4 regions of the Noviherbaspirillum saxi genome follow, and region 4 is predicted to be linked to each of the others. Evidence: predicted binding sites of a transcription regulator. Region 4 holds the regulator's gene; each other region holds the start of a gene.
What was found. The regulator sigma-54, encoded in region 4, starts transcription at its own class of promoters, with help from an activator protein. The targets are predictions, from matches to a motif close to TGGCANGNAANCTGCTTT.

Region 1: the regulator sigma-54 is predicted to act here: its motif matches at 1,919-1,936, upstream of glnA (type I glutamate--ammonia ligase).
Region 2: the regulator sigma-54 is predicted to act here: its motif matches at 4,123-4,140, upstream of nirB (nitrite reductase large subunit NirB).
Region 3: the regulator sigma-54 is predicted to act here: its motif matches at 3,538-3,555, upstream of pedF (cytochrome c-550 PedF).

What each region holds. Positions count from the first base shown of each region.
Region 1 is NZ_QYUO01000001.1:1,164,013-1,171,224, reverse strand. Features, by position in the region: gene D3871_RS05625 (DUF4124 domain-containing protein) at 1-218, opposite strand, end outside; gene glnA (type I glutamate--ammonia ligase) at 382-1,797, opposite strand; gene D3871_RS05615 (rhodanese-like domain-containing protein) at 2,215-2,667, shown strand; gene D3871_RS05610 (TAXI family TRAP transporter solute-binding subunit) at 2,878-4,215, opposite strand; gene D3871_RS05605 (hypothetical protein) at 4,389-4,970, opposite strand; gene D3871_RS05600 (peptide chain release factor 3) at 5,500-7,167, opposite strand.
Region 2 is NZ_QYUO01000001.1:2,807,917-2,815,128, reverse strand. Features, by position in the region: gene tnpC (IS66 family transposase) at 1-769, opposite strand, end outside; gene D3871_RS13275 (bifunctional protein-serine/threonine kinase/phosphatase) at 893-2,596, opposite strand; gene D3871_RS13270 (nitrate/nitrite transporter) at 2,711-3,925, opposite strand; gene nirB (nitrite reductase large subunit NirB) at 4,200-6,638, shown strand; gene nirD (nitrite reductase small subunit NirD) at 6,722-7,075, shown strand; gene D3871_RS13255 (nitrate reductase) at 7,072-7,212, shown strand, end outside.
Region 3 is NZ_QYUO01000002.1:367,843-375,054, reverse strand. Features, by position in the region: gene D3871_RS29945 (hypothetical protein) at 1-424, opposite strand, end outside; gene D3871_RS17600 (hypothetical protein) at 614-1,327, opposite strand; gene D3871_RS17595 (hypothetical protein) at 1,330-1,842, opposite strand; gene D3871_RS17590 (hypothetical protein) at 1,839-2,444, opposite strand; gene D3871_RS17585 (hypothetical protein) at 2,444-3,199, opposite strand; gene pedF (cytochrome c-550 PedF) at 3,596-4,075, shown strand; gene D3871_RS17575 (substrate-binding periplasmic protein) at 4,127-4,966, shown strand; gene D3871_RS17570 (4Fe-4S binding protein) at 4,969-7,056, shown strand; gene D3871_RS17565 (FAD:protein FMN transferase) at 7,097-7,212, shown strand, end outside.
Region 4 is NZ_QYUO01000001.1:3,188,852-3,196,063, forward strand. Features, by position in the region: gene D3871_RS15065 (KdsC family phosphatase) at 1-344, shown strand, start outside; gene lptC (LPS export ABC transporter periplasmic protein LptC) at 341-922, shown strand; gene lptA (lipopolysaccharide transport periplasmic protein LptA) at 959-1,507, shown strand; gene lptB (LPS export ABC transporter ATP-binding protein) at 1,509-2,249, shown strand; gene D3871_RS15085 (RNA polymerase factor sigma-54) at 2,267-3,748, shown strand; gene hpf (ribosome hibernation-promoting factor, HPF/YfiA family) at 3,848-4,195, shown strand; gene D3871_RS15095 (enoyl-CoA hydratase/isomerase family protein) at 4,348-5,433, shown strand; gene D3871_RS15100 (deoxyguanosinetriphosphate triphosphohydrolase) at 5,482-6,621, opposite strand; partial or broken gene aroKB (bifunctional shikimate kinase/3-dehydroquinate synthase AroKB) at 6,618-7,212, opposite strand, start outside.

The DNA.
Region 1 (7,212 bases), 2.0 Mb from region 4:
TTGGCGGCGGCGGTCTGCACAACCGGTTTGCGCACGGATGCTGGTGCGGGAATCATCGTGATACCCGGCAAGTCGATCTTTTTGCATCCCTTGGTGGTGCCAGTGTTCTTGTATTCCTTCTTGCCGAAATCATCGACGCAAAGAAACACTTCGCTTTGTGCATGCGCCTGCCCTGCCATAGCCCCAATGGTCAACAGGCCAACAATGAGTTGTTTCATAATCTTTCTGCATGGAAACAGTAAAGGTGCTTCTTAGTTTAGGCGAAGAAACAGGTCTTTACAAACATTCGTACTCAGAACGTCTTATAGCACAACAGTTCCACAGAACAAAAAAGGGAAGCCGAAGCCTCCCTTTTTCACAACATTTACCTTGAATCGCGGATTACAGCGAGTAGTACATATCGAATTCGATCGGATGCGTCGTCATGCGGAAGCGCTGGACTTCCTGCATTTTCAGCTCGATGTAGGCATCGATCATGGAATCGCTGAACACGCCACCGCGGGTCAGGAACTCACGGTCCTTGTCCAGGTACTCAAGCGCTTGATCGAGCGAGGAGCACACGGTCGGGATCAGCTTGTCTTCTTCCGGCGGCAGATGGTACAGGTCCTTGGAAGCTGCTTCGCCCGGGTGGATCTTGTTCTGCACGCCGTCCAGACCTGCCATCAGCAGTGCGGAGAAGCCCAGGTATGGATTCATCAGGGGATCCGGGAAGCGCGCTTCAACGCGACGGCCCTTCGGATTGGCAACGTGCGGAATACGGATCGATGCGGAGCGGTTGCGAGCCGAGTAAGCCAGCTTGACCGGTGCTTCGTAGCCAGGAACCAGACGCTTGTACGAGTTGGTGCCCGGGTTGGTGATCGCGTTCAGCGCGCGTGCGTGCTTGATGATGCCGCCGATGTAGTACAGCGCGAAGTCGGACAGGCCGGCGTAGCCGTCGCCTGCGAACAGGTTCTGGCCGTCCTTCCAGACGGACTGGTGCACGTGCATGCCCGAACCGTTATCGCCAACGATAGGCTTCGGCATGAAAGTCGCCGTCTTGCCATAGGTGTGAGCAACGTTCCAGATCACATACTTCATGTTCTGTGTCCAGTCGGCGCGCTCGACCAGTGTCGAGAACTTGGTGCCGAGTTCGTTCTGGCCGGCGCCAGCAACTTCATGGTGGTGAACTTCAACCGGGATGCCCATGGCTTCGAGGATCAGGGACATTTCCGAACGCATGTCCTGGAAGCTGTCGACCGGAGGAACCGGGAAGTAGCCGCCCTTGACGGTCGGACGGTGGCCGGTGTTGCCGCCTTCGAGCTTTTCGCCTGTGGTCCAGGAAGCTTCTTCGGAATCGATCTTCACGAAGCAGCCGGACATGTCGATCTTCCAGCGTACGCTGTCGAAGATGAAGAATTCGGGTTCCGGGCCGAAGTAGGCGGTATCGCCCACGCCGGACGATTTCAGATAGGCTTCGGCGCGCTTGGCGATGGAACGCGGATCGCGATCGTAGCCTTTGCCATCGGACGGCTCGATGACGTCACACTGCATGAACAGTGTGGTTTCTTCCATGAAGGGGTCGATGTTGGCAGTGTTCGGATCCGGCATCAGCAGCATGTCGGAAGCTTCGATACCCTTCCAACCGGCGATCGAGGAACCGTCGAAGGCGTGGCCCGAGTCGAATTTATCCATGCCAAACTGCGAAACAGGAACAGTAACGTGTTGTTCCTTGCCCCGGGTGTCTGCAAAACGAAAATCAACGAATTTGACTTCGTTGTCTTTCGCCAACTTCAAGACCTCTGCGGCCGTACGTGCCATGCGAATCTCCTAAGATGAGCAAAGTGATACTTGTTTATGTGGTTGATTTGAGCCGACGGTGTTCGCGGTCAAACGAAGCCGCGGTACACATCGAAGTGCGACCAGAACTCAGCCCGGAATGATAGCAGATTCCATGCCATCAACTTGAGAAATCACAAACCCTGCGCACCGTCGTGATGCATGCTAATTGACGGAAATAGTGCGAAGTTGAAACTAATTTGCTAGCGTTTAAGCAACCCCCCCACTCACCAAATCGGTGCGAAATTTACCTAACGCACCTTTTTGGACGTTTCGCTTCTTCACTCGCACAATAACGCACCGTTTTTGTGCGTCTATGGACATTTCAGGATCTAAGACGATTGGTCCGAAGTCCAATATAAAATATTGATCATTCATTCACCTCTTTTTTAAGCAGTCATGGACATACTAGGCAAGGCCCGCGCACGCGGGCAGGAAAACAAGCTTCCTTACGCAGGCGCCGTCACACCAGCTGAAGCCTTTGCGCTACTTCAGGCAAATCCCAAGGCCAAGGTAGTTGACGTACGCACGAATGCAGAACGGGACTGGGTTGGCCGCGTGGCCGTGCCGGAAAACCAGCACGCGGCTGTGCAATGGAACACCTATCCGGGCGGCGTGCAAAACCCCGCCTTCATCGAGGAACTGGAAAAAACAGCAAACAAGGACGATGTGCTTCTGTTCCTGTGCCGGTCCGGCGTGCGCTCGCGCTATGCCGCAAAAATGGCGACCGAGCACGGCTATGCGAATTCCTTTGACGTCCTGGAAGGCTTTGAAGGCGACAAGGATGCAGACGGTCACCGCAAGACCCAAGGGGGATGGTGCAAGGCCGGGCTTCCCTGGATCGGCGCTTGAAAAGGCAAACCGGGTGCATCGTCTTGCGCTCTTTCAGGTGTGGGCGAGTTATACCAATCCCATGTCATAAGGTGCCGGATGACATTGATGGATTTTTTCGACTGGCAAGGCGCAAGAGGAGTCAATAGCGAGCTATTGACGACGAGTGCAACGCCGCCAGGCGGAAAAAGACGCAATGTCATGGCGCGTTATGGCATGGGATTGGTATTACTACTGTGCCTCGCTGCGCATCAAGCCGGCGACGCGCCGGCGTACAAAGTTGATGTGACTGCGTAACCCATAGAGCTCGTCCGCGAATGACAAGGGTATCGAAATCCGGTTGACGCGCTCTTCGATATCGTTGAGACGCTGCAGCTGTGCGGGATAAACTTCGGCCTGCTTTTCCGGCGCCACCTCTTCGATCGCCTGTTCGACCGCGCGCAACTGCCCATACCAGCGGTACACGCGCGAACGCACTTTCCAGACGTACAACGGAGGGATAATCCGCGACAACGGCAGGATCAGCGCACCCAGCGCGACCACCACTACCCACATGCGCTCAAAGAAATTAGCGAGCCAGAACGGCAGATAACGCTGCAGCAGCGGCGGCCCATCCTTGTAAAATTTTTGTGCGACAGGCGATACCGGAATCTCGGTATAGCTCGCTGTGGGAAATTCCTGCTTTTTGTTAAACCAGCCGGCGTTTCCATGAATGTTCGATGCCGCCTGTACGAACAGGTTAATCAGCGCGGGATGCAGATCTTCCTTGGCCACCAGCGTCGCGGTCGGCGCGATCAGATGATAGTCCTTCGGCGGCAGATCACGACCAAGATCGACAATCCCCCTTGGCAACACTACATGCGACAGGAAGGGAAAGCGGCGGGTGTAGGCCTCGGCCTGGGCAAAGTCGAACAGCTTGATTCCCGGAGTTTGCAAGAGCATCTGAATCAGCGGCGCATCGGGAGCCGAACTGAATACCAGGCCATCAATACGGCCGGCGAGCAATTCCACTGTTGCCGGGGTATCTTCCAGTGCCCCAAGTTTCAGCTCCATGGCTTCAACGCCGTTGACCGAGAGGATTTTTCTGAACAGACTGGGCACGCCGGTACCCTCCGGACCGACGTTGATGTTCATGCCTTTCAACTGACTCAGTTTGCTCACATTCCGGCCGTTGCGAAGGAAAAGCCATACCGGTTCTGTGAATAGACTACCAAGCGACACCAAACCGACACGCTCGGCTTCCTCATGCTCGGTCGAACCGCTCTGAACGAATGCGATATCGACGGCCGACGCCGGGTCTTTCAGGCGCTGCAGGTTTTCCTGCGAACCCAGCGATGGCTGCTGCACGACTCGGATATCCACCTTGGCCAGCGCGCCCGCATATTGTTTTCCTAATGCCTGATAAGCACTGTTGTCCTGACCGGTGGCCAGCGTCACGCTGGACGGAGGCGAAGGATCGACGAGCCAGTAAGCCAGCAGGCAGGTCGCCAGCACGGCGACGGCAGCCGGTCCCGCAGCGACCAGAAAATCGCGCAGGGAAAACCGGGTGAACTTGAGCATCTTGGGCATGCGTGACCTGATTGAAATCATGGGCCACACCATGCCAAGAAACACATGACTATGCAAGCGCAGAAACACCCGCGAACAAAGCACGATCAATTACGCGCGGCGTACATGCCTTGACTGAACCGAACGTCAGTACGATTCAGTCAGGTAGTGAGAGAAGCGTTGTTAATGCTGACTTAATGCAGATTGATAGTGGAGCGGGAGCTCCTGGAGGAAGACGATGAAGACGATCCTATAGCATGGCCATGCCGATTGCCCGGGCCGGTTGCATCATCGGCAAGAAATTGTGCAGCAATCGAAAACCATTGGTCGACGGAAAGCAGCCTGCGCGATAGCGGCAGCAGTTCTTTCTCTTCCCTCTCGATACGCACCGACACATGACGGCAATACATATACATGGAATGGAATAACTCATTCGCCTTGGCGCTGCGGAATTCGAAAACGCTCCCCAGCTGCTCGCCGACAGAACGCAGTACGCTGCCCGCTTTCGAACTGCTTCCCGCGATCTCGGTGATGATGATGTCGGCTTCCCTGTTGACTCCTTGCAATGTAGGAATCAGGTACAAGTCGATCTTGCGCGAGCGGAAATAGCGGTCGAATTGAGTGAGCTTGCCGAATGCCGTATCCAGAAAGGCAAGATCAAGATTGTGCAGACTCTTCCACGCCGTCTCGACGTATTGCTGCAGGCGGCAAAGCATGTTGCGGGTTTTGTCCTGTTCGGTAGCGATGGCAATAGTGGCGTAGGTTGCAGTAAGCATGCATATCCTTTGACTGTTGGAGCGCAATAGCAAAGATGGAGCGAGAAGCGTGCCGGCTTCGACGCATCAAATAATTGCGAAAATGGCAGGATTTAAAACGTTGGGAGAGTATAGGCGGTGGCCTTTCGGCCTGTTTGATTTACCTCAAACGCATCTTCAAGGTCCGCCTATTCCCCCGTATATAGAAGGGAAATACTAGAGCGCTTTCGTCCTGAGTGGATCAGGCAAGCCCGAGGCGATTTGCTTGCGGAACAAGGCGTGGCGACGCGACATGGCGAGCCATGGCAAGGAGGCGCAACGCAGTGCCGCAAGCAAATCGCCCGGGATTGACGGTATAGTCAGGACGAAAGCGCTCTAAATATCTGTAGGGAACACGCAAAATTTCGCCAGGAAATAAAGCTTGCTCTTAAAATAACAGTGCCTTGCAGTAAACAAGGCACTGTTATGAAAACCAGGTGCATGCCACGTCTGTCATGCACTCTCACCGTGAACAGCCTGACGACTGCCGGCCTTATTTTCTAGTGAGTCACTAGCCGACCTTTACCGCATGCTCGCGGGTTGCGTGGAAGGTCAATTGCGGCCAGCGTTCCTGCGTCAGCTTGAGATTGACACCGGACGTTGCCAGATAAGCCATGTTGTTTGCCGCGTCGAACGCAATATTGGCGCCGGCCGACGACCTCTCGAAGTCAGCCAGGGCCTTCTTGTCGTCACTGGAAATCCAGCGGGCGCTGCTGATGCTTGTACCCTCGAACACCGCATCGACGCCGTATTCATTCAGCAAGCGGCTGGCGACCACCTCAAACTGCAGCACGCCGACCGCGCCCAATACCAGGTCGCCGCCATGCACCGGCTTGAACACCTGCACCGCACCTTCTTCGCCCAGCTGCTGCAAGCCTTTATGCAACTGCTTGATCTTGAGCGGATTGCGAATGCGTACCGAACGGAAAAAGTCCGGCGCAAAATACGGAATGCCGGTGAACTGCAGCAATTCGCCTTCAGAGAAGCTGTCGCCGATCTGCATGTTGCCGTGGTTGGGCAAGCCGATGATGTCGCCGGCATAAGCTTCTTCCACCTGTTCGCGGCTGGACGCCATGAAGGTGACCACGCTAGAGACCTTGATTTCGCGGTTCAGGCGCAGGTGCTTGACTTTCATGCCACGTTCGAAACGCCCGGAACAGACGCGCAGAAATGCAATCCGGTCGCGGTGGGCGGGATCCATATTGGCCTGGATCTTGAACACGAAGCCCGAGAACGGCGCTTCGACCGGCTCGACAGCCCGCACGGAAGCATCGCGCGAACGCGGGGCTGGCGCCCAGTCGAGCAGCGCGTTGAGAATCTCGCGCACGCCGAAGTTATTGATCGCCGAGCCGAAAAATACCGGGGTCTGGGTACCGGCCAGGAAAGCGTCGAGGTCGAACGGATGCGAAGCACCGTGCACCAGTTCCACTTCCATTTTCAGCTGTTCGATTTCCAGCGGGAACATTTCCGTCAGACGCGGATTGTCGATGCCCTTGATGACTTCGAACTCCTGGTCGGCCCGTTCCTCGCCTGCCTTGAACAACAGGATTTCGTCACGCAACAGATGGTAGACGCCACGGAAATTCTTGCCCATGCCGATAGGCCAAGTTACCGGCGCGCACTGTATCTTCAGCACCGATTCGACTTCATCCAGCAATTCCAGCGGATCGCGCGTCTCGCGGTCCATCTTGTTCATGAACGTCAGGATGGGCGTCGCACGCATGCGGCAGACGTTCAGCAGCTTGATCGTCTGCTCCTCGACGCCCTTGGCGGCGTCAATCACCATCAGCGCCGAATCCACCGCCGTCAGCACGCGATAGGTATCCTCGGAAAAATCCTGGTGCCCCGGCGTGTCAAGCAGATTGACCACATGGTCGCGGTATTCAAACTGCATGACGGAACTGGCAACCGAAATGCCGCGCTGCTTTTCGATTTCCATCCAGTCGGAAGTCGCATGGCGGCCGCTTTTACGTGCCTTGACGGTACCGGCAAGCTGGATCGCGCCTGAAAACAGCAAAAGCTTTTCGGTCAGCGTGGTTTTACCGGCGTCCGGGTGGGAAATAATGCCGAAGGTACGACGGCGTGCGACCTCCCTGGCGATCAGTTCGGTCGGAACCTTGCGGGTGTCGGGGGTGACGTCGAGCGCTTCGGTCGACGGTGTATCTGGAGCGGAGGCCATGTTTCGGCTTTGAAAAAAGGGGACTGAAGTTTACCGGCTCCCGGA
Region 2 (7,212 bases), 380 kb from region 4:
GGCCGCGTTTGGCATGTACGCCGTACCAGGTCAAGGTGCCGCTGGCCGCGATATGCAACCAATGCAGCTTGCTGGCAACGCGCAGACCAGACTCGTCGGCATGGAGCAGCGGCGCATTGCGCAGGTATTCGGCGATGCGATCGGCGGTGCCCTGTAAGGCGACGCTTGCCTCGCCCACCCACGACACCAGCGTGCCGGGCGATATGCACAGGCCATACACATCTTGAATCAGTTCGGCGGCGCGCGCATAGGGCAGCATTTGACCCTGGGTCAGATGGGCACCCAGCGCTTTCACGTTCGGGCCATATTGCACCATCTCGGTCACACCGGCGGGAAAGGCACTCACATGCGATTGCCCGCACCGACACACCAGCGCCAATGTACGGTGCTCGATGACATCGAACGCCGCCGCAGGCACATCGAGCACTTGCCTGCACTCGGCCACGCGGGCCTCGGCCAACGGCAATGCACCATGGCAACGGTCGCATTGCCCCGGCAAAGGATGATCGATGGTCTGGGTCGGCTGCTCCCGCTTGAGAGTCGTTCCCTTGTGTCCGGCTTGGCCGCCAGGGGGCTTGCCAGAAGATTCTCGCAGCGAGTTCGTCTTCTTGGTCAAGCCATCGGATGACGGAGGTCTACTCGAATTGTGACTGTCCTTACGCATCTTTGACTCAAGCGCATCCAGACGCGCCAGCAGCGTCAAGATGAGGATGTCCTTCTCCTCATGGCTGAGGCCGGAAAGGTCGGGAGCAGGTTGTTTTTTTGCCATGTCAGCATGATGCACAGGTTGGGCATCGTTTACAACTGCTTTATTGCGCCCATAGGCGCTGAACAGTCACTAATTATCTATATCTGCAAACAAATGGCGAATCGCGGTACATGGCAGAGTCTCTCACTGCAATACCAGCAAATACAACAGCAAGAGATTCATCACCATCGAAATCACCGCCACCGCTCGCCACAGTCCGGCCGGATCGCGCTTTGCCAGCGGCGTGATGCCGCGTGCCGGCATGGGATTGCTGGCACCGCGTTCCAGCGCAATCAAAAACTCTTCCGCAGTTTCGAAGCGTTCGGCCGGATCGCGTGCGACCGCCTTCAGCAGCACATTGTCCAGCCAGAGCGGTATATCGGGCCGGTAACGACTGGCCGGCACCGGTTCCCCGAAACGTGGTCGCTGAAAAGGCTCGACCTCACCATATGGGTAGTGGCGGGTCAGCATCGTATAGATTGTCACGCCAGCTGCATACACGTCGGTCTGGCGCGATGGCGGCGCATTGTCGAATTGCTCGGGGCCCAGGAACGACGGTGTGCCGGCCTGCAGCGCGGCAATGCCGCCTTCCTTCTCAAGTTCCGATAGCGCGACGCCGAGATCCAGCAGCCGCAATTCGGAATCCGTGCCGAGGTGGACATTGGATGGCTTGATGTCGCGGTGAATGATGCTGCGTCGGTGCAGGGCGCCGGCCGCGCGCACCAGCTTCTCGCCGTAGGCGATCGCCTCGGGCGCGGTGAAATGCGCACCTGCATCGAGCTTTTGTTGCAGCGTCTGTCCGTCGTGCCAGGTGGACAGGTAGTACAGATAATTCTTTTGTTCCGGCACGATCACTTGCGGGAAGAAACGCGCGACCACTCGCTTCGCAAGCCATTCTTCATGCGCGAACGCGGAGCGCTCGTGCGCATCGTCGGCACGGTCTGGATGCAAGGTCTTCAATACGAGCTGACGGTTCGACTTCGGTTCCACCACACGGTAGAGCAGTGTCGCTTGCGATGCATGGATGACTTCTTCAATCCGATAGCCATCGAGTTCCTGGCCGGGCTTCAGTTTCGGCGGCACGGGCAATTGCTGTGAACCCGACAGCGCGTCGCGCAGGTTTTCCTCCGGCAGTGCATCCACCCGCAATACCAGCGCACTGCAGTTGTCGGTGGAGCCGGCGCGCAGCGCGCTATCGGCAAGCAGTGCCGCGGTTGCTTCGGGCTCCGCCTGTTGCATCGCCACCTCGGACAGCGCATGCGTCATGTCGTACTCGGTCATCCAGCCCCATACCCCATCCGAGGCCAGTAGAAACACGTCGCGTTCGCGCAGCTCGCCCATGCCATGGTCGATCGCCAGCCGCGAATCCAGTCCAATGGCGCGCGTCAGCACATGCTGCATTTCCGGCCGGTCCCAGACATGGTCGGTAGTGAGCCGCGTCAGCGTACCGCCGCGCAGCAGATAGAGACGGGTATCGCCGACATGCGAAAAATAATAAAAGCTGCCGCGCAATACCAGCGCGGTCAGCGTGGTTGCCATACCTGCCACTTCACGCCGCTTGGCACCCTGATCCTGGACCCAGCTGTTGATCGCCTTGAGTACCCGGTCCATAGCCTGTGTGACCGGCCAGGTGTCGGGCGTTGCGAAGTAATCCGTCAGCAAGCCGCGCACCGTATATTCGGCTGCTTCGCGTCCGCCCGCATTGCCGGAAATGCCATCGGCGATAGCAGCCAGCATGCCTTTGGTCGACAGGTCGGGTTCATCGGGCGTCGCCATGCCGACGAAATCTTCATTGCGTTCGCGAAGGCCGGTACGCGATGCGTAACCGGTCAGGACGGATAGGGACATGAGACGAGAGGAATAGGATGGGTGTCACAAAGTGTACACGGGACGGCAACGCGTTACATTGCCGTCCCATGTCGCGAATCATCTGTCGCGTTGCCGTAGCGACGCGACAGATGATTAGATTTTTGCGGTGGTCATCGCAGCGCTGCCCCAGGTAGTGCGCCAGCGGTTCTTCACCACCGACAGGCCAACCAGCGCCGATACCGCGAGCGCGGCAAAGATGGTCAGGCCGAGCTGGTAGCTGCCGGTGATCTGCTTGGAATAACCGAGGCTGGAGGCAAGATAAAAGCCGCCGATACCGCCGGCCATTCCGACCAGACCGGTCATCACGCCGATTTCCTTGCGAAAGCGCTGCGGCACCAGCTGGAACACTGCGCCATTGCCGGTGCCAAGCGCCAGCATCGCCAACACGAAGACAGCCAGCGCACCCAAATAGGATTGCATGCCCAGGCTAGCGATGAACAGGAAGGTGCCTGCCAGCACATACATGATCGACAAGGTCTTGATGCCGCCGATGCGATCGGCGACGATGCCGCCGACCGGACGCACCAGAGAGCCGGCGAATACGCAGGCAGCGGTAAAGTAGCCAGCCGTCACCGGCGACAGGCCGTACTGCGCGTTGAAGTAAATCGTCAGCGAAGACGCCAGCCCCGAAAAGCCGCCGAAGGTCACGCTATAGAAGAACATGAACCACCACGCATCTTTGTCTTTCAGTACGTGCAGATATTCGGTCATCGACTTCGGCGGCGGCGCACCCGGCGAGTCCTTGGCAAATACCATATAGACAAGAAAGGCAACGCCTAGCGGAATGAGGCAGAGGCCGAACACGTTTTGCCAGCCGAAGGCGATGGCGAGCGTCGGGGCGAACAAGGCGGCAAACGCAGTGCCCGAATTGCCTGCACCGGCAATGCCGAGCGCCGTACCCTGATGCTCGGGTGGATACCAGCGCGACGCTAGCGGCAATGCGACGGCGAAGGCCGCACCGGCCACACCGAGCAATACGCCCAGGGTCAGCATGGTTTCATAGCTGTCGATATTGCCGAGCCAGGCCCAGGTCAATCCGGCAATCACAATGACCTGACCGATGGCGCCAGCCTTCTTCGGTTTGAGGTGATCGACCAGCACGCCCATTACAATGCGCAGCAAAGCGCCGGCCAGCAATGGCGTTGCCACCATCAAGCCTTTTTGTGCGGGAGTCAGTCCAAGGTCTTTCGAAATCTGCACGGCCAGCGGTCCCAGCAGGACCCAGACCATGAAGCTGAGATCAAAATAAAAGAATGAAGCGAGCAGGGTAGGCGTGTGGCCCGCCTTCCAGAACGACGTTGTTTTCACAATGCTCCTTTGCATCAAAGATAGTAAGACTGTTGCCTTGCAATGCAAGCGCCATGCCACTGGTTTTGAGCGGAAATGCCCCCGAATAAAGAGATCTGAATGGTGCAGCGCACCTATAAGCGCAGTAACGTCGCCCGCGATGCACCGGACAGGTGCATCCGCGTTGTCATCACAGTGCGTTTTTGCTGTTTCCTCTATGGCACGCGATCTGCTTAGAGTTCGCCATGTTCATTGAATGGCTTCAATGGCGAAGCCGCGCGGAGAGGGAGCTTTAATGAAGAAGCTGAAGTTAGTCATGGTTGGAAATGGAATGGCTGGTGTGCGCACTCTGGAAGAGTTGCTGAAGATCGCACCGGACATCTACGACATCACCGTATTCGGCGCCGAGCCGCACGCCAACTACAACCGCATCCTGCTGTCGCCGGTGCTCGCCGGCGAGCAGACCATCAAGGACATCATGCTCAACGATGTCGACTGGTATGCGGAAAACAACATCACGCTCCATCTTGGCAAGAAGATCACAAAGATCGACCGCAAGAAACGGCAGGTCATTGCGGAAGACGGCACCGTGGCGGAATACGACCGCCTGCTGCTGGCGACCGGTTCCAACCCTTTCCTGTTGCCGGTTCCCGGCAAGGATCTGAAAGGAGTCATCTCCTATCGCGATATCCAGGATACCAACGCGATGATCGACGCCGCGCAGCAGCACAAGCATGCGGTCGTCATCGGCGGCGGTTTGCTGGGGCTGGAAGCGGCCAATGGCTTGAAGCTGCGCGGCATGGATGTCACCGTGGTGCATTTGCCGAACTGGCTGATGGAGCGCCAACTCGATCCGGTTGCGGGCAAAATGCTGCAGAAATCGCTGGAAGATCGTGGCTTGTCTTTTCTGCTTGAGAAAAATACCAAGGAAATCGTCGGCGATGAAAACGGCCATGTGAAAGCGATCCGCTTCACCGACGGTCTGGAAGTGCCGGCGCAACTGGTGGTGATGGCGGTCGGCATTCGTCCCAATATCACACTGGCCGAATCCGCCGGCTTGTATTGCAATCGCGGCATCGTCGTCAACGACACGATGCAAACCTACGATCCCCGCATCTATGCGGTCGGCGAGTGTGTCAACCATCGCGGCACCGCGTACGGACTGGTTGCTCCGCTGTTCGAAATGGCGAAGGTTTGCGCCAATCACCTGGCGAACTTTGGCATCGGCCGCTATCAGGGTTCGGTGACCTCGACCAAGCTCAAGGTCACCGGCATCGACTTGTTTTCGGCCGGCGAATTCATGGGTGGCGAAGGTACCGAAGAAATCGTGCTGTCCGATCCGATAGGCGGCGTGTACAAGAAGCTGGTGATCAAGGATGACAAGCTGGTCGGCGCCTGCCTGTATGGCGATACGGTCGACGGTTCCTGGTACTTCAGCCTGCTGCGCGAAGGCAAGGACATCGGCGAGCTTCGCGACACGCTGATGTTCGGCGAGTCCAATACCGGCCGCCCCGGCGACGTTGGTCACGAAGGTTTCACCAAGGCCGCCGCGATGCCGGATACCGCGGAAGTCTGCGGCTGCAACGGCGTCTGCAAGGGCACCATCGTCAAGGCGATCAAGGAAAAAGGTCTGTTCACGCTGGAAGACGTGCGCAAGCATACCAAGGCATCGGCATCGTGCGGTTCCTGCACCGGCCTGGTGGAACAGATCATCATGTCCACCGCCGGCGGCGACTATTCGACCGCCAACAAGATCAAGCCGTTGTGCAGCTGCACGGACCATACGCATCAGGAAGTGCGCGATGCGATCAAGGCCAACAAGCTGCTGGCCATTAGCGACACCATGCGCTTCATGGAATGGCGGACGCCGAACGGTTGCGCGACTTGCCGGCCTGCACTCAACTATTACCTGATTTCTACCTGGCCGCATGAGGCGAAGGACGATCCGCAATCGCGCTTCATCAATGAACGTGCGCACGCGAACATCCAGAAAGATGGCACTTACTCGGTGATCCCGCGCATGTGGGGCGGCGAGACCACGGCGAATGATTTGCGCCGCATCGCAGATGTAGTGGACAAGTACAGCATTCCGACGGTGAAGGTGACCGGCGGCCAGCGCATCGACTTGCTGGGCGTGAAGAAGGAAGACCTGCAGGCAGTCTGGAAAGACCTCGACATGCCATGCGGCCATGCGTACGCAAAAGCGCTGCGCACGGTGAAAACCTGCGTCGGTTCGGAATGGTGCCGCTTCGGTACCCAGGATTCGACCTTGATGGGACAGCAACTGGAGCGCGAGCTGTGGAAGATGTATGCGCCGCACAAGGTCAAGATCGCCGTTTCCGGTTGCCCGCGCAATTGCGCCGAATCCGGCATCAAGGATGTTGGTGTGATTGGTGTCGATTCCGGTTGGGAAATCTATGTCGGCGGCAACGGCGGTATCAAGACCGAAGTCGCGCATTTCTTCGTCAAGCTGAAGACGCACGAAGAAGTGCTAGAGTATTCGGGCGCATTCCTGCAGTTGTATCGTGAAGAAGGCTGGTATCTGGAACGCACCGTGCATTACATCGCGCGCGTCGGACTTGAGCACGTGAAGAAAAAAGTATTGGAAGACGCTGAAAACCGCAAGACCCTCTATGAGCGTCTGCTGTTCTCGCTCGATGGCGAACCGGATCCGTGGCATGAGAAGGACAAGGCCCAGATCGATACCCGTCAGTTTGAGCCCTTGACGGTCTGACCGGAACGCCGGCCGCACCTAGCCGGCCACACCTAGCCGGCCGCACCGGACTACATGCTACAACTCAAGTAAAAGGGAATGAAATGTCGCAACAATGGAAAGCCGTTTGCAACGTCGCAGACATCCCCGTGCTAGGGGCACGGGTCGTCAATCGGGCACCGAAGACCGATGTGGCGATTTTCCGCAATAGCGAAGACAAGATTTTTGCCCTGCTCGACCGCTGCCCGCATAAGCGCGGACCGCTGTCGCAAGGCATCGTGTTCGGCGAGCGCGTGGCGTGCCCGCTGCACAACTGGAATATTCAGCTCGATTCCGGCTGCGCGGTCGCGCCGGACGAGGGATGCACCCAGAAATTCAGCGTCAAGGTGGAAGAAGGCCAGATCTTCCTCGACGTGAATGAACTGCAAACATTGGCCACCGAAATCGAGGTTGCATGAATGCATCAATCAGCGCCGAACTTCGACCTGCCGCTCTTTCCCGCGTCGATGACGTAGTGCAGGCAACCGCCGCTGGCGCGCGGACGGAAACCAAGGCGACGTGCTGCTATTGCGGCGTCGGTTGTGGCGTCATTGTC
Region 3 (7,212 bases), on a different contig from region 4:
TTTTTAAGTAGCGGGTTGCATTTCCAGCAAGTGGAAGAGTATAAAGCGCGCTTGGAATTCCAGGAATAACACCCAATGGCAGCAATATTGCAGCCTTTTTCCCTTGCCTGATTGCTTCTGATTTTGTGAAATCTCGCCCCTTTCGACTTTGCAAATAACGATAGGCGGTCATTGAAACGTCTTCGACTTGAATAGCATCGACTGTGCTATTGCGAATATATGCACATTGTTCTTCACATGGCATAGGTCCAATCAATAAAGAGTTTTTTGGATCAACGTGCTCTAGCGACGAGCTTGGGACCCGGGCGCTTTGAGGAGAGCCTGAACTTACCTGCGTATCTAGTCGTTCAGTCGATAGTGTGGCTTGGCGCTGGGGTGGCAGTGTCGCAACGGACGGTCCTGAAACGTGGCTGATGGTTGGCATCGTCGCCTGGCTATAGGTCGATGATGAAGGTGTCCGATCCGATGGTGATGTGGGCGATAGCGGCTGCATGGCGAAATGTCCGGTGGTGGAATGGTAACGTGTCCTGAGTAGCGTATACCCCGCGACGAGTTCCGGTTCGATCACAAGAAATTCTTTCCGGTAGACCAAGCGCCCGACAGAAATTGATGATCAAGGCAATACATACTCCGTCAATTCCATCGACATCTTCCCGCCGCTGAAAAACGCCGTCGACAGTTCTTCTATCCTTTCCAGCTTCACCAGTCCTATCCCTTTGCAATACCATTCATTCGTCACCAGCGGCACCTTGTGAAAACCACGTACCGGATCGGTGTACAAGGTCAGAAACGCAAGCCCGCTGACACGCGCGCAATTGCTGAATTGTCCCGCTGGCACGGTCACGGTTTCATCGACGGACTCGACGGTGTAGGTCATCAAGGCTTTATGCGAGTACTTCAGTTCGCGTGGAAACTCGCTTTTGCGCAGAATGAAGTAGGTGGTCGTCAGTGTCGTCCACGCACTGCCTTTCCTGAGCGGCACGGGCAGCACGGTACGGGGCTGGGCATCCATGGTCGCGCGTTCTTCCAGATCACTGCGTTGCGCAATCCGTACAAACCGGTCCGGTAGCGTGCTGATCCAGTACTCCACGCCGATGTTCTGTTCGCTCTCGCTGCGTCGGACCGCCACTTGCCGATTGTCTTGCGTGATCTGCTTGATCACGCTGATGACGTGGTTTTCCCGTGAGGCATTGCCGTCACTTTCGCTGCTGACCGTGTAGGCCCAGCGTGTGCCCGTCGCCAATGGAAAATAAGAATCCTCCTCTACCTTGTTGCCGCATCCGCATAACATGGCGGCAAGCATGAAGGAAACGATGATGTGGCGCATGCTCATTTCTCCGGCAGTGACGGCGAAGGCGCGTCGCTGATGCGCACCTTCACATTCGGATCGGCCGCATTGCGCAGCCACGAGCCGACCTTGCCGCCAGCAGGTGCCTCGGTCGAACCGATCTGGCTGATACCTTGCCGGCTCTTTTTCATCGCGTCATTGAGGACGCTGTGCAAGTCCTTGCGATAGGCGAGGCGATAGGCGCGAGGTTCGGGCACCGGTCGGTTGTCACGGATGGCATTGACCCACAGGTACAGCGCGCCGCCGACGCCATGCTCCTTGTCAGGCTCTTGCGTGACCACCGCCAGCAATACGAATTTTTCCGGCAGGCGCTCGTCGGCGGGCCAGCCCAGCATGCGCTGGAATGCACCCTGCGCGAACAGATAACTTAGTGTGACGATGCCTATCATGCCCATCTTGACCCAGCGCGGCCAATGTGTCGCCAGACAGAGCACCAGCAGCAGGAAGGCAACCGCGACGTAACACAGGGTGAGCAACAAGGCACTATCGTTCATAGCGTCTGCACAATGGTTTTAGGAAGGGTGTTGACATCGGTGACCGCGCCGGAAGCATCCACCGTGAATCGCACGGTGGTGCGCTCCGCGCCTTTGGACGGGAGTTTAATGTTGCCGTAAAAAATGACTTCCGCCTTGGGATTGACCTTGATGACGGAAACATTCGCCTCTACCGGTTCGTGGTTCTTGGTTTCGTAATACTGCACGTTGACCGTGTATTCGCCAGCGGCGAAGCCGCGGATGGTTACGACTTCCTGATTCAGCGGATTGATGATTTCCCGGCCGTTGACCAGCAGGATTTCTCCTACCGTTCCGCGGTCGTCGCGGTCCAGATGCATGAGGCCCGCTTCGCGTTGCCGGAACCAGACCAGGTTTCCGGCCGGGTCCTGCACCCAGGTATCGAGATCGTTGGGATTGAGATCGGGCCACGATACGGTGATGATGAATTCCGCCTTGCTCGGAATGTCGCCGGCCTTCTTTGCAACCGGATTCATCGCGAGCAACGCGACGATGAAGCAAAAGACAAAAGCGATCAGGATATTGAACAGCATGTCGTAGAAGGGATCGACTTCCGCTTCCCGCTTTTTTCGGCCGAGCGCCATCAGCCTATCCGTCCGGTGTCGGACAGGCTTTTACCGGTCTGCAAGGTATCGGCCAGCAGCGTGTCGGCGAACCGGTCCAATCTCACCAGCTGCAGGCCGAGCAGGATGTTGGCGACCAGGCCGACGGCGGTGGTCAGCAATGCAATGCCGAGCCCGCCGGTCAGGTTGCGCAACAAGGTTTGCGACTGTGCCGGGTCGAAGTTTTCGATACGGGCGATCTGCAGCGCAAGGATGCTGAAGCCGATCACCTTGCCCAGCAGGCCCAGCTTGATCTGGATGCCGTTGATCCACCATGCCGATTCGCTCGGACCATGCAGCCGTTCCGCGAGTATGTCGCCAAGGTGCCGCGTCGCGGCATGGTCTTGCGAGGCATCCGCCACGCGCGCCAGGTAGTCGCGTACCGCGCTCCCATCGCTCGGGCTATCCACGGGCGCCGAGGAGCCCGGCAATGCCCGCGACGACTTCCAGTCAGCAAGATCGGCTCTTTCCCTGCATAACCGATGGGCGCGCATGCCGCACCACATGGTCGATGCGCCAAAGATAAGCAGTATCAGTAATGTGATGCCGGTCGGGTCCGCCTTGACCAGTGTGGCCCACACATCATGAAGCCATAGCAGGTAGGCGGAGAACAAGAGCAAGCCAGCATACGATAACCAGTGCAGATACAGGATGAAGGGCGGCTCCAGTCCGGCTGCCGTCCTTGCGCAAACAGACGGTCTGGTCAACGGCCGAAAAACGGCGAATAGCTTGCGCACGGCAGGTCTCCGTATTGATGAACCTAAGGATTGCGCCGTCGGTCCGTATGATTTTTCGTGTAACCGGCGCAATATTCATGCCGAGGGATGGACGCCTACGAAAACTGTTCGCAGATGGAATGGGAAGAGAGAATTGCGCCGTTATCGGCTGCTGCCCCATCGGTGTGACAGTCCGACTGTCCCAGCTTTTAACAACGGTGCTCCATATTGGATCAATGTTGAGGATCGAACGGCCGACAGCTGTTTGCAGGCGCATGCGACAGGTTTGCAAATACCATTGCCTGCATGACCCGGATCGATACCTTGTGCGTGAAGGGCAGGGATCGATGCTCGGGTAATGGCACAGTACTTGCCTCAACGTACCCGTCTGATTACTTAATACGCTGAGGAGGCACAATGAAGTTTTCCCTATCCCTGACCCGCTCGGCGCTCGGTGCGCTGCTCTGTACCGTCGCACTGCATGCGCCGGGCGCTTTCGCCCATGGTGATGTCACGCCGCAAGCGGTCGACACCAAGGCACTGACGCAGCTTGGCGATCAATGGCGCGAAGAGAATCCATACCGCAGCAGCAAGGAAGCGATCCGCATCGGCGGTTCGGCCTATAACCAGAACTGCGCCCGCTGCCATGGCATCGAAGCGATTTCCGGCGGTATTGCGCCTGACCTGCGCAAGCTCGATCGCGACTGCGTGAACCAGAAAGTCGAAAACAAAAAGCAGGCCTGCCTCAAGGAGGTGGATCAGTACTACGTGACATCGGTGCGGCGCGGAAAAGTGCGCAATGGCGCGGTGTATATGCCGCCGTTTGAAGGCACGCTCAGCCAGGAAGCCATGTGGGCGATGAAGGCATATCTCGATACGCGTCGCGAGACGAAGTAAAACAGCGGCGACGGCCGGACTGCCGTCGCTTTAAAAACTATAACGGAGACTATGATGAAAACCATTTCACTACCCAGGCTGGGCTCGCTGTTTGCCGTTCTCTGCGCCGTGTCGGCTGCCATGCCGAGCGCACATGCCGATCTCGACAAAGTCAAGCAATCCGGTGTCCTCAAGGTCGCCGTGTACAAAGACATGCTGCCCTTCTCGGCCAACAACGGCAATGGCATCGATGTCGAACTGGCGAATGCGCTGGCCGTCAAGCTCGGCGTACGCACCAGCTTTCTTCCCTTCGATGCGGGGGAGAACCTGAATGACGATTTGCGCAACATGGTGTGGAAAGGACATTACCTCGGCTATGGGCCGGCCGACGTGATGATGCATGTGCCGGTCGATACCGGATTGATGGCGGCGAACAAGAACGTGTCGATTTTCGCGCCCTACTACCGCGAGCAGGTGCGCCTGGTCCGCGACGTGCGCAAAATTCCGAACTGCGACTCTGTCGATTGCCTGGTGGGTAAAAAAGTCGGCGTCGAAAAAGTCTCGATTGCTGCCGTCGTCTTGCTCGGCGAACAGGATGGCAAGGTGCGCGACTCGGTCAAGATCTATGACACCGCTGCGGCCGCCCTGGCAGCGATGAAAGCGGGAGAAATCGATGCGGTTCTGGCCAACCGGTCCGAGATCGAATCGGCGGTGCGCGGCAATGCCGATTATCCGCTGAGCGACCTGAGCTTTGCGCGCTTGCCGCGACAGGGATGGATCGTCGGTCTTGCGGTCAAACAAAGCAATACCGAACTGGCGCGCGCGTTGCAGGCTGCCGCCAACGATCTGTCGACCTCCGGTGAACTGGCGAAGATCTTTGCCAAATACGGAGTGACGCCCACCAGGCCGTGATCGTGATCAGGCTGCTGCTTGTAGCGCTATGCTTTTGCATCGTCGCATTGGCACCGGCCCGCGCTGGCGTGATGACGCACGCGCAGCTGGAACAGAAATTCCCGGCACCGTTGATGATCGGTCAGAAGGATACGACGGTGCCGGTATGGCCGGTGTTCAAGCAGAACGCCACCGCGAACGAATTGGTCGGTTACCTGTTCGAGTCTATCGATTTCGCTTCGGTCCCCGGCTTTTCGGGCACACCGGTCAACTTGCTGGTGGCGCTTGATGCCAGGGGCGTGTTTATGGACGTGCAAGTCATCTCGCATCATGAACCGGTCTTTCTCGAAGGCTTGGGCGAGGGGCCGCTGCACAAGTTCGTCAACCAATACCGCGGCATTTCGCTCAAGCAGAATGTCGCGATCGATACCGCGCCCAGGGATCGCGCCGACAAGTCGGGCGGCAATGTGCATATCGATGGCGTGGCGAAGGCCACCGCGTCGGTCAGGATCATCAATCAAAGCCTGTTGTCGGCTGCGCTCAAAGTCGCACGCAAAAAACTCGGTTACGCCGGCACCCGCGATCCCGACCAGATCGCACGCATCCGCGAAGAACTGGCCGAGTCGCTCGATATCCGTGCACTGACGGCGAACGGCTTGTTCAAACGCGTGGTATTCAGCAATGGCGACGTGGAGAACGGGTTTGCCGGTACAGCGGGCGCCGGGCTCGATGCGGAAGCGCTGGCCAGGCCGGACGATGCATTCATCGAGCTGCAGGTGGGATTGGTGTCGGTACCGTCGATCGGCCGCAGCCTGCTTGACGACGCCAGCTGGCAAAGATTGAAAGGACGGCTCGAAGAGGGCGACCATGCGGTGCTGGTATGGTGGAACGGACGTTACGGGCCCGTGTCGGGCAGTTTCGTCGCCGGCACCGTGCCGGATCGCCTGATCCTGTCGCAGGAAGGGTTGCCGATCGAAATGCGCGACCTCAACCTGGACCTGAAGCTGCGCGATGCCGATGCCTTGCCACCGGCATCGATGAAGGTGTTCAGGATCATTAGCCAGGCCGGGCTCGATCCGGCGCAGGCGCTCGACCTTTCGCTGCGGGTGACAAGGCTGAAAGGCATGATCTATCCGGAAAGAATCGGGCAGGACTTTGCCATGCGCTATCGTCTTCCTGAGCGTTTTTACATAGTGCCTGCCGGCGACAACAAATCATGGCTGCCGGTCTGGAAGCAGCGCTGGTGGGAGTTGGCGATCGTACTCGCAGGCCTTATCGTTTTATTCCTTGCACTGGCGCGACAGAAAAGCCTGGCCCAGGATGGCCGCCGCTTCGGCTGGTTTCGTACCGCCTACCTCGGCTTTACCTTGTTCTTTCTCGGCTGGTTCGCGCAGGGACAGCTTTCCATCGTCAATATCACCGGAGTCATCCAGGCGATCAAGGATGGGCGTGGCCTGGACTTCATGCTGTACGACCCGGTATCCATCGTGCTCTGGTGCGGCGTGCTGGTGTCGCTGCTGATCTGGGGACGCGGAACCTTTTGCGGATGGCTATGCCCGTTCGGCGCCTTGCAGGAATTTGCGGCCCGGTTGGGGAAATGGCTGAAGCTGCCGCAGATCCGTGTCCGGGCCGCACTGGATGCCAGGCTCAAGCTGCTCAAGTATCTGGTGCTTGCGGTGATACTGGGCAGCGTATTCGTGGCGCCGTCGCTGACCGACAAGCTGGCCGAGGTCGAGCCTTTCAAGACCGTGATCACGCTCAACTTCGTCAGGTCCTGGCCCTTCGTGCTGTATGCGGCCGGGCTGCTGCTTGCCAGCGCCGTCTGCTACAAGTTCTTTTGCCGTTATCTGTGCCCGTTCGGCGCAGGGCTGGCAGTGCTGGGCAGATTCCGTCTGCTGGCATGGCTGCCGCGTCGGGCGCAGTGCGGCCAGCCTTGCCAGACCTGCCGCTATCGCTGCGACTACGAAGCGATCCGTCCCGACGGCACAATCCGGTATGACGAATGTTTCCAGTGCATGGATTGCGTGGTGATTTATCAAAGCGATGAAAAGTGCGCGCCGCTCATCCTAGAAAAGAAACGGCGTGTGCCGATTTCAATCCGCGCAGCGTGACTGGCTCAGCGAGAGGTACGCAATGCAACGCAGAAAATTTATGTCCACAGGTGTGGGAGCATTGGCACTGGGCGCCGGCGCGTTATCGATGTGGGAAGCGGCGGCATTTGTCCATGCAACGCGAACCGATTCCCTACAGACCGGCAAGCGCTTGTT
Region 4 (7,212 bases):
GTGCGCGCAAATCGGCACTGGTGGCGCGACGCGCCGCCGACCTCGGCATTCAGCATCTGTTCCAGGGGGTGCACGACAAGCGCGCGGCATTCGAGCAACTGCTCGCGCAAACTGGCCATGCCAAGGAAGCATGCGGCTTCATCGGCGACGACGTCATCGATCTTCCCATCCTGCTGCGCGTCGGTTTTGCCGCGAGCGTACCGAATGCCCATCCCGAAGTACAGTCGCGCGTGCATTTCGTGACGCGCGCGCAAGGCGGACACGGTGCCGCGCGGGAACTATGTGATTTCATCCTGCGCGCGCAGGGAAATTACGAGGCGGCGCTGGCGCCGTATCTGGCATGAATGGCCGTCGCTTCCGACTGATTGCCATCCTGGCGCCGTTGGTTGCATTGGCGCTGGGAAGTTTCTGGCTATTTGAAGTGATGCGACGCGCCAGCGATGAAGTAATTCCCACACCGGAACGCAAAGAACCCGATTTTTACGTGGAAAAATTCAGCTACGTGAAAATGACAAAAAGCGGCAAGGCACAATACCATTTTTCCGGAACAAGAATGACGCACAATCCGCAGGACGATTCTTACGATATCGAACTGCCTGTGGTCAAGAACCTCCGCGGGGCGAACGGTCCGATGACGCTGCGCGCCAAGCGTGCGACAGTCAACAGCGACAATAGTCAGATTCATATGTACGAGAACGTGCGCATGGACCGGCCGGCCACTGCCGACAGCGAGGCGATGCGGCTTTTGTCCGATTACCTGTTGGTGCTGCCGGACGACGACGTCGTCAAGAGTGACAAGCCGGTAGAGATTCACCTCGGTCAGTCGGTACTTACCGGCACCGGCATGTTTGCAAACAACGCGACGCGTGAACTTCGCCTGGCGGGCAATGTTCATGGCACTTATCAAGCTCCTCAGCGCTAATTCGTTATAACGTATGCTTCTCTTCCGGGATTTTTGATGAAACGTTTTTTTTGGATGCTGTTGCTGCTGGGTGCGACTGCCACAGGCAGCGTACAAGCGGAAAAAGCGGATTCCGAGAAGCCGACCAACGTTGAGGCCGATCAAATGGCCTATGACGACGTCAAGCAGATCAATACCTTTACGGGCAATGTCGTGCTGACCCGTGGCACCTTGGTCATGCGTGCGCACAAGCTGGTCGTATCGCAGGACCCGGCCGGATATCAGTATGCGACGCTGACCGCGGCGCCTGGCGGCCTGGCGACATTCCGGCAGAAGCGCGATGCCGGGCCCGATCAATGGGTAGAAGGGCAGGCTGAGCGTATCGAATACAACGGCAAGACGGAAATGGTGAAGCTGTTTTCAAAAGCGAAGATGCGGCGACTGGAAGGAAAGAAGCCAACCGATGAAGTCGAAGGCGAGTTCATTTCCTACGACAGCCGCGCCGAGTTCTTCACGGTCAACAATACACCATCGGGCGAAACCAAGCCTGGCGGCGGGCGTATCAAGGCGATCATACAGCCGCGCAATGACGCAAAGGACAAGTAGCATGGCAAGCACATTGGTCGTTCGCGGCTTGCAAAAGAGTTACGGCACTCGACAGGTTGTGCACGACGTGTCGCTGCAGGTGGAAAGTGGTGAAGTGGTCGGATTGCTGGGCCCGAACGGGGCCGGCAAGACCACGTCGTTTTACATGATCGTCGGCTTGGTGCCATCGGATTCCGGCGAGATCGACCTCGACGGCGTCGCGATATCGCGCATGCCGATTCATCGTCGTGCGACACTTGGATTGTCTTACCTGCCGCAGGAAGCGTCAGTATTTCGCAAGCTGACGGTGGAAGACAATATCCGCGCAGTACTGGAATTACAGCGGGTCAATGACAAGCCGCTGCCTAAAGCGGAAATCGACAAGCGCCTCGGAAGATTGCTGGCCGAGCTGCAGATCGAACGGCTGCGCGAAAACCAGGCGCTGTCGCTATCCGGCGGCGAACGGCGCCGGGTCGAGATCGCGCGTGCATTGGCGACCAATCCGCGCTTCGTGCTGCTGGATGAACCATTTGCCGGCGTCGACCCGATCGCGGTGATTGAAATCCAGCGCATCGTGCGCTTTCTCAAGGAGCGCGGTATCGGTGTGCTGATCACCGACCATAACGTGCGCGAAACGCTGGGCATTTGCGATCGCGCCTATATCATTAACCAGGGGTCGGTATTGGCAAGCGGCCGACCTGACGACATTATTGCCAATGAATCCGTGCGCCGGGTCTATCTCGGCGAGCACTTCCGGATGTAAGGAAGAAGCAGACAGGCATGAAACAGACACTCCAACTTCGCGTATCGCAACATCTCGCGCTGACCCCGCAACTGCAACAGTCTATCCGTCTGCTGCAGTTGTCGACGCTCGAGCTGCATCAGGAGCTGGAACAGATCCTTTCCGACAATCCCATGCTGGAACGCGTCGACGATCCGCTCGATCATTCAGTGCGATTGCTGGCAGATGGTGCGATCAACACGCCGCCGGCCAGCAACACTTCTGAAGCGCCGGTCCAGGAATCGTCTTCGACCACGCGCGAAGAAGGAGAAGGTAATTTTGAGGGCGGCGAAGGCGGCGAGAATGCGACAGCCTCCGACAACGACTGGAGTTTCGACGATGTCGCCCGCACCTCAAAAGCGCCGGAAGACGACGATGCGCGTCCTCAGCTCGAAGCGCATGAAACCACGCTGCGCGAACACCTGCTCGAGCAGATGCGGCTGACGGTGCGCGAACCACGCGATCGCGCACTGGTGGAATTGATCATCGATGCGCTCAATGACAACGGCTATCTGGATGAACCGCTGGAAGAAATTCATGCGCGTCTTCCGGAAGAGCTCGACATCGACATCGACGACCTCAATGTCGCGCTAAAACTATTGCAAAGTTTCGAGCCGGCCGGTGTCGGCGCGCGCAATGCGTCCGAGTGCCTGTCGATTCAAATCCGCCGCTTTCCGAAAGTACCGATGGTGACGCGGCGGCGTGCGCTCGATATCGTGGAAAAGCATCTGTCGTTGTTCGCCCAGCGCGATTTCAATAAGCTGAAAAAAGCGCTCGATTGCGACGATGAAGATCTGCGCGAAGCACAATACGTAATCAAGCAATGCAATCCGCACCCAGGTGCGCTATATGCGTCCGATGCATCAGATTATGTTGTGCCGGACGTGATTGTGAAAAAAACCAAGAACGGCTGGCAAGTCATGCTCAATCACGATGTCATGCCCCGACTGCGCGTCAATGCGCTCTATGCGAATATCCTCAAGCAGAGCAAAGGTGAGGGATCACTCTCTTCACAATTGCAGGAAGCGAAATGGCTGATCAAGAACATGCGTCAGCGTTTCGATACCATCCTGCGTGTTGCACAGGCAATTGTCGATCGGCAGAGGAATTTTTTCTCGCACGGGGCAGTTGCAATGCGCCCCCTTGTCTTGCGTGAAATTGCTGATACACTTGGTTTACACGAGAGCACTATCTCTCGGGTAACAACTCAAAAATACATGCTCACTCCCCATGGCATGTTCGAGTTGAAGTATTTCTTCGGTAGCCACGTCGCCACGGAAGCAGGGGGAGAAGCTTCATCGACGGCGATACGGGCCCTGATCAAACAATTGATAGGAGCAGAAGACCCCAAGAATCCTTTTTCAGATAGCAAAATAGCGGATATGTTGGGGGAACAGGGCATGGTCGTGGCACGACGTACTGTCGCAAAATACCGTGAAGCCCTGAAAATTCCTCCAGTCAATCTGCGCAAATCCTTGTAGTCTTTGTTGTAGTGATGTTGCTGTGTTCCAGCGTAGCCGGTCTACGCATTCCGGGGCACGTTTGCGAACCTCCAGCGACGCCATCCATAGGAGCGCTGTATGAATCTCATAATCAGTGGACATCATCTCGATTTGACACCTGCCATTCGCGAATACGTGCAAAACAAGCTGGACAGGATTATTCGCCATTTCGATCATGTCATTGATATTGCAGTCATCCTCGGGGTTGAAAAGCCCTCTGAAAAAGATAAGCGGCAAAGAGCCGAAGTCAATCTGCGCTTGAGGGGGAATGTCATACATGTGGAAAGCTTTGCCAAAGACCTGTACGCGGCGATCGATACGCTGATCGACAAGCTGGACCGCCAGGTAATCAAGTACAAGACCAAGATGCAGGATCATCAGTGCGAAGCGCACAAACGCATGCCGGAAGCACCGACAGCCGCGTAAATCGTGATCCACGCCGGGCAAACCGGCATCGCAATGAAGGGCGCCATGGGCGCCCTTTTTTGTTGGCGGTATCTTGAATGTCGGCGCCGCGACCGACGCCGCAATCGCATAGCCGATAGAATATGGCGTTTCGAATCCATACTCGCCTCTCCATGACCGAATTCGTCCGCACCGCGATCCATCACCATCTTGGCGTCATCACACTGGACCGTCCGAAGGCGCTCAACTCGCTATCGCTGGCCATGGTGCGCTCCATCACGCAGGCCCTGCTTGCATGGCGCAACGATCCGGCGATACGTGCCGTGCTCATTCACAGCAGCAGCGAAAGGGCATTCTGTGCCGGCGGCGACATCCGCTTCTTCCACGATGCAGGCAGCGCCACGCCACGCGGGGACAGCGCCTTGCTGGAAGACTTTTTTACCGAAGAATATGCGCTGAACCACCTGATCCATTTCTATCCGAAACCGTACATTGCGATCATGGATGGCATCGTCATGGGCGGCGGTATGGGGGTGGCACAGGGCGGTGAATCGAACCGGCTGCGCATCGTTACCGAGCGTACCAAGATGGCGATGCCGGAAGTGAATATCGGACTGTTTCCCGATGTCGGCGGCAGCTACTTCCTTTCGCGCGCACCCGGGCAGCTGGGTACCTATCTCGGCGTGACCGGCGAAGTGATCGGCGCGGCAGATGCGCTGTATGCGGGGCTGGCCGATGTATTTGTTCCTGCGTCGGAGCTGGCCACGCTGCTGGGCTTGCTGGCGACAGCGACCGATGTACGCGCTGCCGCGGCCGAGTTCGCTGCACCGTTCAAGACCCAGATCGATCCGGCTGCCAGCAAGCTTGCGGCACAACATGCATCGATCGACCGCCATTTCGCACATGACAGCGTAAGCACCATTACCGCCTCGCTCGCGGACGATGGCGACGCGTTTGCACAGAATACGCTTGCAGTCATGCAGAAGCGCTCTCCTCTGATGATGTGCGTGACCTTGTCGCAGCTGCGGCAGGGAGCGGCGATGAGCGTGGCCGATTGCCTGCGGATGGAACGCACGATGGTGCGCCGCAGCTTTGAAAGCGGGGAGGTGCTGGAAGGCATCCGCTCGGTGGTCATCGACAAGGACAATACGCCGAACTGGAATCCACCGTCGCTGGAAGCGGTTGATGATGCAATGATTGCACGATTTTTCGAACCGGCGTGGCCAGCATATGCGCATCCGCTACGCGACCTTGCCTGATAGAGATCCGATCTACGCTGAGCAGTGTATGCAGCGTCTGCGAGGCATTCAGATTTCGCCGACGGTGAACAAGCGGCGGTGCTCGCGCATCGCATAGCGGTCGGTCATGCCGGCAATATAGTCGGACACCTTGCGCGCCCGTGCCTGCTGACTGCCGCGTTCGGTTACCTGGTAGTCGGGAGGAAGCAGGCGCGGCTCCGCCATGAATGCGTCGAATAGTTCGCGCACGATGCGGCGTGCCTTGCTGGTCATGCGATTGACCTGATAGTGATGGTAGAGATTGGTGCGCAGAAAGCGTTTGAGCAGCACGGCTTCCTGCTGCATCGCGTCTGAAAAATTGATCAGGGGAGGCACATTGCGCACATCGTCCAGTGTCCTTATCCCTGCATCACCAATTCTGGCCTTCGATGCCTCGGTCAGATCGACGATCAGCGCGTTGATCATTCGCCGTATCGTTTCATGGATCGCGCGCCGGCCGCCGATGCCGGGATAAACCACTTCCACTTCGCGCCGGTGCCGGGCGTAAAAATCGACTTCATCGAGCTGCGCGGTGGTGATGAGGCCCGAGCGCAGTCCATCGTCGATGTCGTGATTATTGTAGGCAATTTCATCGGCCAGATTCGCAAGCTGAGCTTCCAGCGTCGGCTGTTTCTTGTCGATGAAACGCTGGCCGATGTCACCGAGCTTGCGCGCATTGGACATCGAACAATGCTTGAGCACGCCTTCCCGTGTTTCGAACATCAGATTGAGTCCATTGAAAGCGCCATAATGCTCTTCCAGTTCATCGACCACCCGCAAGCTTTGCAGGTTATGTTCGAAGCCGCCAAAATCCTGCATGCATTCATTGAGTGCTTCCTGCCCCGCATGGCCGAAAGGCGTATGGCCGAGGTCATGGGCAAGCGAAATCGCTTCGACCAGGTCTTCGTTCAGATGCAGGTTACGCGCGATCGAACGCGCGATCTGGGCGACTTCGATGCTATGGGTAAGGCGGGTGCGAAACAGGTCGCCTTCATGGTTGACGAATACCTGGGTCTTGTATTCCAGCCGCCGGAATGCGGTCGAATGGATGATACGGTCGCGATCGCGCTGGAATTCGGTGCGCGACGCCGGGGCCGGTTCGCTGAAACGCCGCCCTCGCGATGCCTCTGATCGAGCGGCATAAGGTGCGAGGTGGGCTTCGTAATTCATTGTCTGACGCAGGCTTTCAGGGTGGCGAGAAGCGCATCCTGCGGCACCGGCATGATGACCGAAGTACCGAGCGGCTTGAGCAGGATGAACTTGATCTGGCCGCCTTCGTTTTTCTTGTCGACCTCCATCAGTTCGAGCCAGCGCTCGGTGCCGAGATCCGGCGCAACGACCGGCAGGCCGGCAGCCTGTACCAAGGCGGCAATCCGCTCGCGCGTCGTGGCATCGATGAAGCCAAGGCGGTGCGACAGGTCGGCCGCCATGACCATGCCGCAACCGACCGCTTCGCCATGCAGCCATTGGCCATAGCCGAGTCCCGCTTCGATCGCATGGCCGAACGTATGGCCGAAATTGAGAATGGCGCGCAATCCGCCTTCACGCTCATCCTGGCGCACCACGTCGGCCTTGATTTCACAGGACCGCTGGATTGCGTACGCGAGCGCGGTGGCATCCTTGGCGACCAGGCCAGTGATGTTTGCCTCGATCCAGTCGAAAAACGATGGATCGATGATGGCGCCATGCTTGATCACCTCAGCCAGTCCGGCCGACAATTCGCGCGCCGGCAAGGTATTCAGCGTTCCGGTATCGGCGATC